DNA from 2 places in the Paenibacillus sp. FSL W7-1332 genome. Region 2 is predicted to be linked to the other one. Evidence: predicted binding sites of a transcription regulator. Region 2 holds the regulator's gene; the other holds the start of a gene.

Region 1 (6,786 bases), 3.7 Mb from region 2:
ATTCCGTGCTTCCTGTTTATTTGTCCAAGGGGCTTGAGTTCGATGCGGTGGTGGTGGCGGATGCAGATCGGGCGCATTACGCGGAAAAAGCATGGGATGCCAAGCTGATGTATGTGGGATGTACGCGGGCACTGCATGAGCTGTGGCTGCTGCATAATGAGCCGCTGCCAACGTATATCAGGACGGAGACTTCAGAAATTACTGCCAGCGGCTGGCCCGTGGAGTAAGGTGAGATTGTGTTACTAACGTTGTAATGCAGTGTGAAATGGAAAGATAGGAAGATGTCCCGTGGGGTGGCACATGTCTGCATGTGCTTTCTCTGCGGGACTTTTTTGTTCTGCTTTTTGCTTAACCAAGCATTTGGTAGGAAGAGCCCAGATTCTCGATATACCGGATCAAGGTCCAAACGGCGAGGATGAAAAGTGCAGCTGCCAAGATGATGAAGAGGGTCATTTTTCGCATAGGTTTTCGTTTCATTTCAAGAACCTCCCTTCGAGCTTTAGATGGTCTAGCGAGATTTCGTCTACCTCACTTCGGGCACCCTGTATAATTTCTATATTATGTAACGCTCCGGAACGATAAAAGTTCGTTAACATGTTAAACGGGCGCGAATATCGATGGATTTCCGAATCACTAAAATGGATGTCATAGGGTTGCTACAGGCATGGCGAAACTGAATATGGTATGATAGAGGGTGACGGATTTGATTGAAACCGGCTTATCGTTACATTGATATCAGACAAGGAAGTGTAGCAATGGATTTATTCAGTATCGGGCGTGAAGGGGACCGGGATTCCCGGCTGCTGGCCGATCGGATGCGCCCTTCGTCGCTGGATGAATATATAGGACAAGAACATATTATCGGTCCGGGCAAACTGCTCAGACGGGCCATAGAGGCAGACCAGGTCTCTTCCATTTTATTGTACGGCCCGCCGGGATGCGGCAAAACGACGCTTGCGCATATTATCTCACAGCAAACGAAGGGGTACTTCGTTCGGCTGAATGCGGTGGAGGCCTCGGTTAAGGACGTCAGGGAGGTCATTGAGCAAGCCCAGAGCAACCGCAGTTTGTACGGCACCAAAACGATCCTGTTTCTGGATGAGGTCCACCGCTTTAACAGCTCAAGACAGGACGCGCTGCTGCCTGCCGTGGAGAACGGCACGATTATATTTATCGGCGCGACGACGGAGAACCCCTTTCATTACGTAAATGGGGCCTTGATGAGCCGTTCAACCTTGTTCCAGCTTGAGCCGCTGAATAAGAACCATTCCTTGATCGCGATGCAGCGCGCGCTATCCGATCCGGATAAAGGTCTTGGATTCATGGAGCTTCAGGCAGATGAGGAAGCATTGGAGCATATTGCAACGATGGCGAACGGCGACATCCGGCGTGCATTGAATGCGCTTGAGCTCGCTGCGATGACGACCCCGCCTGATGCAGGCGGCACGGTCCATATTACGCTGGATGTGGCCGAGGAATCGATCCGCAAGCCGCTCGTCAAGGCGGACGAGTCCACGCAGTATGACGTGCTGTCCGCCTTTCATAAAAGCATTCGGGGTTCCAGCGATGCGGCATTGTTCTGGTTCCTGTATGCGGTCGAAAAGCTGGGGATGGACCCGATGGTGTTCATCCGCCGCTTGATTGCTGCCAGCAGCGAGGATATCGGGCTGGCTAATCCGCAAGCGATGGTTCAGGCTGTAAGCGCACTGGACGCCTACCGGAATAACGGCTGGCCAGAAGCCAAGCTTAATATCGCCCAGGCTATCCTGTTTGCGGTGGAAAGTCCAAAATCCGATGGCGTTGTGACCGCCATATCACGGGCGATGTCCGCCATGGATGAAGTAAAGTCGGCGGAGGTCCCGCTTCATTTGCGTGATGCGCATTATTCGGGGGCGGTAAAGCTGGGGCATGTCGGCTATAAGTACCCCCATGATTATCCGGGTCATTACGTGAAGCAGGAATATTTGCCGAAGGAGCTTTCCCGCCGGGTGTTCTATCAGGCGACCGAGCAGGGGAACGAAGCCAAGATCGCTCACAACCAGCGATTACGACGCGAAGAATAAGGTCTTACTGCGATAACGGGATCTACGGCTGTTAGTATAGTTAAATGGAGGAAACGAATGATGAAAACAGGGAAACAACGGTTTGTCATCCTGCTGCTGTCCGTCGGTCTTATGCTGAGCGGCTGTTCGGGGAAAAGCGCCCAGGAGCAGGTCGAAAGTGGACAGGCAACCGAGGCAGCGCATGAGCATGGACATCAGACGCAGCTGTCCAACGGGGATATCCAGGAGGCGACGGCTTCGATTGATGAGCTGCCTGCCTTTTTGAAGAGCCAGACCAGCGAGCTCCAAACGATCTATGCCTTGTCCGCGCAGGTCAGTGATGTCCTGAAATACATTCCTTGTTACTGCGGCTGTGGGGACAGTGCCGGTCATGAGAGCAACCTGAATTGTTTTATTGATGAGATCCAGGAGGACGGCACCGTGGTGTGGGATGATCATGGCACCCGCTGCGGGGTATGCCTGGACATTGCCGTGGAATCAGCTAAAATGAGCAGCGAGGGCAAAAGTCTGACGGATATTCGGACCGCAATCGACGAAAAATACAGCACAGGTTATGCTAAGCCGACACCAACCCCGCTGCCGCCTGCCGAAAGTTAATTCTACTGTGGTTAAACAAGAAGGTACCCGATGTGATCAATGGTCACTCGAGTGCCTTTTTTCTGTTGGGATTCATGTCCTTTAAGGACGTTATCAGGATTGGCTCATATGCTTCATAGGATCAGCAGACGTGATCTATCTCACAGCATCAAACTATATATGGATGTAAATTGATTAAACGAAACTATATATAGTGTATAAATGATCTGAGAAGAAGGAGTTGATTCGTTTCATGAAAGTCATGAAGAGAGACGGATGCCTGGTGAATTTTGAGATAAGCCGGATTGTGAAGGCAGTGGATAAAGCTTTTATAGCTGTTGAGGGGGTGTCCCGCAAGGAGGCTTCCCTGCAGCTTGGCGAGGAGGTTGCCCGCGTCACCGCGGGGATGGAGCAGGTGAGTGTGGAGGAAATTCAAGATATCGTTGTTGAACAATTGGAAAGCACAGGTTATGCAGCGGCAGCGGCAGCTTATCAACATTACAGGGAGGCCCGTGATCTGGAGCGGATGCGGCGGGGAGAACTCTACAAGATCAGCAGGGATGTGATTGGGGTAACGAATCTGGATCTGCTGCGGGAGAATGCGAATCTGAACGGGGAATCCTTCAGTGGAAAAATGAGTCGGATCGGCTCTGAGTATGCCAAATGGATGGCAAGCAAATTTATCCTGCCCGGAGAGCTCATGAGAGCGGTCAGGGATGGTTATGTGTACGTGCACGACCTGGACCAGTATGCACTCGGTACGACGAACTGTATTTTCATCCCGTTTGACCGTCTATTGGCCAAAGGGTTCAATACCGGTAACGGATCGGTCAGGCCGCCGCAGAGCATCATGACCGCGATGGCGCTGGTGGCCATCATATTTCAATCTCAGCAGAACAGTCAATTCGGCGGCGTGTCCGGAAATAAAATCGATTGGGATCTGGCCCCGTATGTCGGCAAATCGTTTCGCCGGCATTTTCGGAAAGGGCTTGCCTACTTCGGAGAGGTGGAGCAGGGCAAGCATAGACCCAATGTACAAGTTCTTCCCGATAACGAATTATACATAGACAACAAGCAGTTGAAGGACTCTTATCCGCGAATATATCATTACGCATATAACGAAACGGTGAATGAAGTAAAACAGGCCGCGGAATCCCTGATCCATAATTTAAACACGATGAGCAGCCGGGCCGGTGGACAGATCCCTTTCACATCGCTGAACTATGGCATGTGCACGTCAACGGAAGGAAGGCTGGTGTCCCATGCTCTATTGGATGCCACGATGAGAGGACTCGGCGGGGGAGAGACGCCGATATTTCCGCAGCATATTTTCCAGTGCAAGCAAGGGGTTAACCAGGCGGAAGGGGAGCCCAATTACGATCTGTTCCTGAAAGCCGTTGAGTGCTCAAGCCGCAGGCTCTACCCGAACTTTGTCAACGTGGATGCGTCGTTTAATCTGGTCTACTATAAGCCGGACGAGCCAGACACGATTATTGCCACCATGGGCTGCAGGACACGGACGATTTCAGACCGGTTCGGGCGAAACCGCCTGAGCGGAAAAGGCAATTTGTCCTTCAATACGATCAATCTGGTTCGTCTCGGCATCGAGCATGGCATCATCGAAGGCAAGCGGGATATGCCCGACCTGAGCCTCTTCTACGAGCAGCTGGATCAGTATATGACGATTGCGGTAGAGGGTTTGGTTCACCGCTACGAGCTGCAGGCGGACCAACCGGCCAAAGCGTCCGATTTTATGATGCGGGAAGGCGTGTGGGAAGGCGGCGAAGACCTGTCCCCGGAGGACAAGGTACGCGAACTGATTAAGCACGGCACTCTGGCACTTGGATTCATTGGGCTTGCAGAATGCCTGAAGGCGTTGACCGGACTGCATCACGGAGAGGATGAGAACAGCCGCAGGCTGGGAATCGAAATCATCCGACATATGCGTCAATTCTGCGATGCGGCCAGTGAAAAATACGATCTGAACATTACGTTGTTTGCCACGCCGGCAGAAGGGCTGTCCGGAAAATTCACGAAGCTGGACCGGCAAACCTTCGGTGTGATCGAGGGTGTGACAGACCGTGAGTACTATACGAACTCGTTTCATGTTCCGGTGTACTATCCGATGGCCGCGTACCGCAAAATCCGTTCCGAAGCTCCTTTCCATGAGCTGTGTAATGCAGGAGCGATTTCATATGTGGAGCTCGACGGCAATGCCCGGCAGAATACGGCTGCTTTTCGGGACATCGTGCAGTTTGCCCTGATGCAGAACATTGGATATTTCTCCGTAAACCATCCTGTCGACCGTTGTCCGGCATGCAACTACGAAGGGATCATCGGAAGCTCTTGCCCAGGATGCGGCGCTACAGAAGACAATGGGAACTTCCAGCGGCTGCGGAGGGTGACGGGATACCTAACGGGCAATTATACGGAGCGCTTCAATTCGGCCAAGCAGGCTGAGGTCAGGGATCGGGTGAAGCATCTGTGAATGTGTGCGGATATATCCCCGAGAGCATTAATGAAGGCCCAGGACTTCGGGCAGTTCTATTCGTGAGCGGCTGCCGTCATGGCTGCGCCGGATGCTTTAATACGGATTCCTGGGACTTTGGAGCGGGGGAGCCGTTTACAGAAGAATTGTCCGCGTCCATACTGCAGGATATCGTCGACAACCCTTTGCTGGATGGCGTGACCTTATGCGGTGGAGACCCGTTCTTCTCGCCGGAGGAATGCGCGGCGTTTGTAAGCAAGCTCAGGACCCTCTGTCAAGGGAAAAGCATATGGGCCTACACGGGCTTCACCTTTGAAGCGCTGATGAGGCAGCCGAAGCTGCGCGAATTGGCAAAACAGTGCGACGTTATCGTGGATGGCAAATTCCAGTTGGAGCTAAGGGATGTCTCGCTTCCCTTCCGAGGCAGCTCGAATCAGCGTTTCATTGACGTATCCGCCAGCCTGGAACGCGGAGAAACGGTAGAATATGTTCTTCGCTAACATGTAAAAAAAGAGCACACACTTTACGGAATCTTCCGTGTGAAGTGTGTGCTCTTTCGTTTAAGCCAGCGGATTAATAAGGAACTTTATCCGCCGTTTCGATCGTTCCGCCGCCAAGGCATTCGTCCCCTTGGTAGAAGACAACGGCTTGGCCCGGCGTGATTGCTTTTTGCGGCTTCGCAAACGCGACATGAACGGTTCCGTCTTCGCGCGGCGTTATCGTTACTTCCTGGTCCGGCTGACGGTAGCGGAATTTCGCGGTGCAGGTGTAGGCGTTTTTGGGCATAGCGTCTTGTCCTGCAATCCAGTTCATTCCGGAGGCAACGAGTCCGGTTGAATACAAACACGGATGATCGCCTTGAACAACGTACAAAATATTGTTAGTCAAATCCTTGTCGGCAACAAACCAAGGCTCTCCTGAGCCTGAGCCGCCAATGCCGAGACCTTGGCGTTGTCCCAGCGTGTAGTACATCAGGCCATCATGGCGGCCTTTCACCTCACCAGTGACAATGTCCACCATATCGCCGGATTGGGCGGGGAGGTATTGTCCAAGAAATTCTTTGAAATTCCGTTCGCCGATGAAACAAACGCCGGTGCTGTCTTTTTTCTTGGCTGTATACAGTCCGGCTTCTTCGGCGAGTCGGCGAACTTCCGGTTTCGGCAGATGCCCGATCGGGAACATCGCCTTGGAGAGCTGCTCTTGGCTCAGCGCATTGAGGAAGTAGGTTTGATCCTTGTTGCTGTCGACGCCGCGCAGCAGCCGGTACTGTCCGTCTTCTTCGATGACGCGGGCGTAATGGCCGGTAGCGACATAGTCGGCTCCCAGATCCATGGCCTTGTTCAGAAATTCGCCGAATTTGATTTCACGGTTGCACATGACATCGGGGTTCGGCGTTCTCCCAGCTTTATATTCATCGAGGAAATAGGTAAATACTTTATCGAAGTATTCCTTCTCGAAATTGACGGTATAGTAGGGAATGTCGAGCTGCTCGCACACGCGGCGCACGTCTTCAGCGTCCGCTTCAGCTGTGCAGTAGCCAAGCTCATCGGTATCATCCCAGTTTTTCATAAAGATGCCGATCACTTCATAGCCCTGCTGTTTGAGCAGGAGCGCTGTTACGGAGGAGTCGACTCCTCCCGACATGCCGACAACGATACG
Region 2 (6,786 bases):
GCAGGCCCCGGGAACGTCAAGAATTGGATCAACAAGGGCATGTGGGATGGAACCTACGAGAATGTGAAGAGTATTCCCATCGGGGAAACCCGCCACTATGTACAGCGCGTGATTTATTATTATAATCAATATACGGATGTGTATAAGGACGGCTTTTAACGAAAAAAGAGCGCTGGACAGGCTCTTACATCGAGCCGTCCAACACTCCTTTTTTAAGGAAGAATCAATTATTGACCGGAGAATTGACCAGCCAATTGTTGCTCGGCCAGGGTTACAAGACGCTTTGTGATGTATCCCCCGATCGAACCGTTCTCGTAGGAAGTCATGTTACCTTGGTATCCGTCTTGTGGAATGGAGATACCAAGTTCTTGAGCTACCTCGTACTTCAATTGCTCAAGAGCAGCGTTTGCGCGAGGAACAACCAGGTTGTTGGAGTTGTTGTTGCTTTGTGCCATGTTAAGTTCACCTCCTTGGGTTGGTAAAAGTATTATGTCTCGGGTTTCGCATTTTCATAACATAAAAGAAAAAAGTTTTGCTGGTAAATTTTTCATTAGGGCCGTTAAGGCTAAAATACGCTGAAAACAAAGGAAGTGAAGATGACTTTATGAAGTGTCCATATTGCAGTTATGCCGGAACGAAAGTGCTGGATTCCAGGCCTGCCAACGAGAATAAATCCATCCGCCGCCGCAGGGAATGCGAGCAGTGCAGCAAGAGATTCACAACCTTTGAGATGGTGGAGGAAACGCCGCTGATTGTTGTGAAGAAGGATGGAAGCCGCGAAGAATTCAGCCGGGAGAAGGTACTCCGCGGTTTGATCCGGGCATGCGAGAAGCGTCCGGTATCCGTGGACCAGCTGGATATGATCGTATCGGATGTCGAGAAGGCACTGCGCAATACCGCAGCAGCAGAGGTGGAGAGCCGCCAGATCGGGGAGCTTCTGATGGAACGGCTGTATCCGGTCGATGAGGTAGCGTACGTCCGGTTTGCGTCCGTGTATCGGCAGTTCAAGGATATCAATATGTTTATGAAGGAACTGAAAAGCCTACTGTCCAAGGATACGGACGGTCAGGAGCTGTAAGAGCACCAGGGTTCTGCGTGATCCAGGTGCTCTTCCGGTGCTCTCAAGGAGCCCATCCTCATCATCGATAAGTGACATTATATAGAGAAGTAAAAGGGATACAGCACGTCATCAAAAAATGTGAAAAACCTGTTGACATGCCTGCTGATTTTTTATATGATATAGAAGTCGCTTACGGGGCCTTAGCTCAGCTGGGAGAGCGCATCGCTGGCAGCGATGAGGTCAGGGGTTCGATCCCCCTAGGCTCCATACGAAGAAAACCCTTGATTATCAAGGGTTTTTTCCTTTTTCTTGTAAAAAGAAAACCATACGCTATGCGTATGGTTCAGGATAGCTTAAGCGTTGTATAAAAAAAATCCTCCGAAGTGTTAAGATAAATTCGGTTCGCCAACCAAATTTAAAACACGAGGAGGAGATCAGATGGCATCTGATGTGAACAGTTTAGCACATACAAAATGGAATTGTAAGTATCACATAGTGTTTGCACCAAAGTACAGAAGACAAGTGATCTATGGGAAATTGAAAAGAGATATAGGAAAAATACTAAGACAATTGTGTGAAAGAAAAGGTGTAGAAATTATAGAAGCAGAGGCATGTAAAGATCATATACACATGCTGGTAAGTATACCGCCGAAAATAAGTGTGTCATCATTTATAGGGTATCTAAAAGGGAAGAGTAGCTTAATGATATTTGATCGCCATGCAAATTTAAAATATAAGTATGGGAATCGAAAATTCTGGTGTAAAGGGTTTTATGTGGACACGGTAGGAAGGAACAAGAAAGTGATTGAAGAGTATATACGAAATCAGTTACAAGAAGACGTGGTTGCAGAGCAAATGACGCTGGAAGAGTATATAGATCCATTCACAGGAGAAGAAACAGGAAGCAAACGAAAGAAGAAGAACTAGAAGACCCCTTAAGGGGTAGCCGAAAAAGTAGTGCGGTTGGCGAACGATTCAATGCCCTTTAGGGCTGGCCAGTAACAAAGGCTTTCAGCCGCAGAGCAAACCACCCGTTCACACGGGTGGTTTTGATTAATAACTTTTTAATTCTTCCCAGAAATGGTCGCAATCTAATTATAACATTGAGCGTAAAAAAGGAAGTACAACGCATCGTTGATTGTTCTTACTTTATTTTAATTGCTTGTAAAAGAAGTAGGAGCGGCATCTGTCGCTCGACCGACCCTAAATCCGGAAGTGAGCAGCAAGACCAAAAATCCACCGGCGACGCCCCACAAAATCAAGGCGTTTGAGTAAGCTGCGTCCAGTCCGCCGAAGTACATTACTTCCCGTAGCCCTCCTGCCGCGAACCGCAGTGGCGTCCACGAATAGATCCAATCTCGCGTTATCTGCGACAAGAACTCCGGAGCCATGTTCAGCAGCGGCATGGAGAAGAACATCAGCAGTACGAGAAGCGGTATTGCCCGGAATCCGATCCAATTCAGCAAGGAAGATTGCAACAAGAAGAACGCCGATCCAGCCAACCATAAGAACAACCACGTCTCCCCCGCGTTCGCCAGTTCCATACCGTACCACGACGAAGCCATCCATATGGTGTAGCACGAGGCTATGCCGACGATCGCAAGCCCCCCGATAGCTTGCAGCGCGCTGACTGTCCATCTCCTTGAACCCGCGGCGACCGCCTTCTGGCTAGCCAGGAACAAGACGACTCCGGTCACCATGCTGCCGATCCATATAATCTGGGTCAACAAACCCGGCGCATTCCCCGCCGCATTATTCACTCCCGGTGGATGCACGACTTCCTCCTGAACGTTCACCGGTGTCATTAAAGCTTTAGCCGTCTCAACCGGAATTTGCTCCGTTTGCTGTCCGATCTGCCCAAGCAGCTGCTGCAACAGTTCCCCGTTGATCATTTTCATCGCTTGCCCCATTGCCTGTCTTACGACCATCGAGGCTTGGGTGTTCATACCCTCATTGGAGAGGATTCTCACATTAGGGTGAATCGGCGAGTGCGTTGCTAGCGAGAGTAAACCGCTGCTCAGATCCGCCGGAATCACCATCGCTCCGTAATATTCGCGTTTATACAGTCCTTCCCGGGCCTTTTCCTCGGAATCCACGACATGCCAGACGAACGGCATTGCTGGGCTCGACAGCAACTTTTCCCGGATCATTTCCCCTACCGCAAACGTTCCTCCAGTCGGCAGCTCCGCCGGCTGGTCCAGGATAACGAGGGCCACCGGGACCTCCTTTGGCTTCGATCCAAGCACCGATCCCATCATCGCTACCCCGAATACGGTCAACACGATCAGGACGAGCACCATTCCCAGCCACATCATTTTTTGTGTCAGCATTTTCATGATCCACTACTCCTTGTCTCTTTATAATGAACATATGGTTGATTATCAACGGCAATGTTCATTGTGAAAGGACCACCATATAATATGGCTGCATCACACGGTCACTTCATGGCAATGAACAAAAATAGCGTTGCTGCAGCAACGCTTCTGTATCCATTTCATTAAAAAAATGATCACTCAAGTACATTCGTAAAATCGAAAGACATCACCGCACTTAAATTTCGGCGATGTCTTTCTTGCGATTCAGCTACACAAACTTCAAAATCTACTGTTCGAATTTTTTCGTTTTTCTGCCGGCAAGATGGCCTCGATTACGTCCCAATGCTCAGCGATCTTTTCATCCTCTACGCGGAACAAATCGTAGAAAGCGGTATGCTGACCATCAAACAGACCTTCACTCATTGTAAGAACAAAATCGCCTTGACCGATAACTTGATGGACATAAGTATATTGAAACTCAACATTTTTCTCCTTCAGAGCCTGCAAAGCAGCGTGAAGACCTGAAAGTCCATCTGCAATATGCGGACTATGCTGAATGTAGTGATCTCCATCAAAGTAAGAGGCAAGCAGGTCAGGGTTCTTCCCGAGCAAGATGTTCTCAACATAGCTTCTGACAAATGCCTTGTTGGCATCCGTTTTGTCGATATCCTTAATCGTAACCGGTCCGTCAATCATTGTATGATTGCTTGGTGTCTTCTCCACCATCTCTTGCAAATTATCCCAGTGCTCAACGATTAGTCCATTCTCAAAACGGAAGATATCAAATACGATTTTAGGGCCGTGAAAATGATATACAGAATGAAGTGCCACATAATTTCCGTCAACTAAAGCCCGCTTAATGCTTACCTTTGTACCAATTTCCTTTAAATGATCTAGAGCACCAAGCATGGTTTCACGACCATCGAGTAAGGCCTGGTTATGCTGAATATATTGATCTGGATGAACGTAAGCCGTAATCGCTTCGGGATTGCCGCTCTCAAAACTTTCCAGTACGGCGACTGCCTTACGAACAAGCTCATGTAGATGGTTGAATGTCATTGGAAAATCCTCTTTAGAGTTATTTAGTCATCTAGATAAATATTGAACAATATGTTGTTTATTTATCTCTTGCTCATTATAATAGAGGCTAATATAACGCTCAATATTCAATATTTTTAGTTATGATGGATAACAGACAACTCATAAAACTTTGTCGCTTAACGACCTAAATAAATGTAGGGGGAACGAAAACAATGAACAAGAAAACCGACTTAAGAATACTGCGCACGAAACAATCGATTCGAAAGGCGTTTTATGAGCTTATTCAGGAAAAGGGATATGAATCCATAACGATCCAGGATATTGCCGATCGGGCTATGATCAATCGAAACACATTTTATCTCCACTACCAAAACAAGCCTGATTTATTAGATACATGTATGAATGAATTGTTGAGCGAATTAAAGGATGCGGTCGTTCTTTGTCCCATCAGCATGAATCCTTTCAGTATTTCTCTACTCGAGACAGTCATGCAAACTGTACTGGAGCATATTTCTCTAAATTTGACCTTTTATCATTCCATGTTAATAGATGAGAATAGAATCTATCAGTTTCAAGCGAAAATGGAAAATATCATTAAAGATAAATTAATTGAGGGGTGGAAACCTGCTCAGGGAAACTCACCATTAGCGATATCCAAGGAATTATTGATCGAATACCTCGGATCGTCATTCATGGGGATTGTAATTTGGTGGATTAAAAACGATAAACCCCTTCCTGCAGATGAAGTTTCATCTCAGTTTAGCAGAATCGTTGCCTACGGGCATTTAAGAGCAGCCGGCATCGCCGTCGAGGAATAAAATTAGCGAGGGTAGAGGGAGCAGGGTTCAGCTCTGCCCTTTACATTTGAACGACATGGTGCTAAACTTGATTTCGATAGTTATAGAACTGCAGAAGATGCGCGGGGAGGTGGATGGAAACAGTGGGAGAAAATCAAGAAGATATCGGGCAAGCGGTTAAAGTGTATAAAGCTTTGGGGGAACCAACCCGGTTGAAAATCGCTTTACTGCTCGCGAAAGAAAGCAATTTATGCTTCACTGCCGTCGGTGAAAGGCTTGAGTCGGTTGCAGGCTCGACGCTATCGCATCATTTAAAGCAATTGACGGACTCTGGCTTGATTGATTCTCGCAAGAATGGATCGTTTATTCACTATAACGTCAATCGAGAAATAGCGGAAAAATTTGCGCCCTTTTTGTTGGCGTAATTTTTTCGGAAATCAATTCTATAAATTTAGAACTATAGAATTGATTGGGGTTTATACTTAAACCGATTTTAACGAACGAGTCGATTTGGAATGATTATTCAACAGTTTTTTACTAATCCCCCCTAATCCATATTATGAAGGAGAGAATAACTATGAGCGGTCAAACGAATACGATGGAGATTGGAATGAGCACCTTCCTTCATGCAAATCCCGGAAATGGCGGTGTCTCGCATGCCCAGAGGCTGCGCCAGGCGATCGAAGAAATCCAATTGGCAGATCAGGTCGGCCTTGACGTCTATGCCATCGGCGAGCATCATCGCATCGAATACACAAGCTCCTCGCCAGCTGTCATTCTGGCCGCAGCTGCAGCTACAACGAAGCGGATCCGGCTCTCGAGCGCAGTGACGGTGCTATCTTCGGACGATCCGGTGCGGATATATCAGGACTTTGCAACGTTGGACGGTCTGTCGAACGGGCGAGCGGAGATCATGGCCGGACGGGGGTCGTTCATTGAATCGTTCCCGCTATTCGGCTATGACCTGAAAGATTACGAGGAATTGTATGAAGAGAAACTGGAACTGCTGTTGAAGATTCGCGCTTCCGAAAAGGTGACCTGGCGTGGCGGTCATCGCCCGGCGATTGACAACATGGGCGTCTATCCTCGTGCACTGCAGGAGCCTTTGCCTGTCTGGATCGGTACGGGCGGCAATCCGGAATCAGCTGTTCGGGCCGGCTTGCTGGGACTTCCTATTGCCTTCTCAATTCTGGGAGGGGAGCCGCAAAGATTCGCACCCTTAGTGAAGCTTTATAAAGAAGCCGCCGTGAAAGCTGGTCACGATCCGAATAAGCTGCAAATTGCTACACATTCGCATGGCTTTATTTCGAATACGGCACAAGAGGCTGCTAAGCGGTATTACCCTGTCATGGCTGGCCAAATGAACCACATTGGACGGGAACGAGGCTGGTCTACCTATACACGTGACTCGTACGATTCAGCCCGTAACCTTCATGGCGCTCTATACGTCGGTGATCCCGAATACGTCGCAGAAAAAATCGTGCTGCTGCATAAGAATCTTGGCTTGACTCGCTTCATGATGTACAACGATTTCAGTTCCTTGCCGCATCGCGATTTGCTGCAGACGATTGAG

The links. Region 2 encodes NrdR, which represses ribonucleotide reductase genes. Its sites were predicted from a motif close to AACACNATATATNGTGTT; they were not measured.
Region 1: the regulator NrdR is predicted to act here: its motif matches at 2,841-2,858, upstream of MKX98_RS08515 (anaerobic ribonucleoside triphosphate reductase).

The regions. Positions count from the first base shown of each region.
Region 1 covers NZ_CP150209.1:1,967,128-1,973,913, forward strand. The annotation lists gene MKX98_RS08495 (UvrD-helicase domain-containing protein) at 1-227, shown strand, start outside; gene MKX98_RS08500 (hypothetical protein) at 349-477, opposite strand; gene MKX98_RS08505 (replication-associated recombination protein A) at 756-2,063, shown strand; gene MKX98_RS08510 (PCYCGC motif-containing (lipo)protein) at 2,121-2,660, shown strand; gene MKX98_RS08515 (anaerobic ribonucleoside triphosphate reductase) at 2,893-5,127, shown strand; gene nrdG (anaerobic ribonucleoside-triphosphate reductase activating protein) at 5,124-5,627, shown strand; gene mnmA (tRNA 2-thiouridine(34) synthase MnmA) at 5,701-6,786, opposite strand, start outside.
Region 2 covers NZ_CP150209.1:5,758,259-5,765,044, reverse strand. The annotation lists gene MKX98_RS26030 (lytic transglycosylase domain-containing protein) at 1-159, shown strand, start outside; gene MKX98_RS26025 (alpha/beta-type small acid-soluble spore protein) at 228-455, opposite strand; gene nrdR (transcriptional regulator NrdR) at 605-1,078, shown strand; tRNA gene MKX98_RS26015 (tRNA-Ala) at 1,255-1,327, shown strand; gene tnpA (IS200/IS605 family transposase) at 1,499-1,987, shown strand; gene MKX98_RS26005 (ABC transporter permease) at 2,215-3,396, opposite strand; gene MKX98_RS26000 (nuclear transport factor 2 family protein) at 3,655-4,434, opposite strand; gene MKX98_RS25995 (TetR/AcrR family transcriptional regulator) at 4,629-5,234, shown strand; gene MKX98_RS25990 (metalloregulator ArsR/SmtB family transcription factor) at 5,357-5,638, shown strand; gene MKX98_RS25985 (Atu2307/SP_0267 family LLM class monooxygenase) at 5,791-6,786, shown strand, end outside.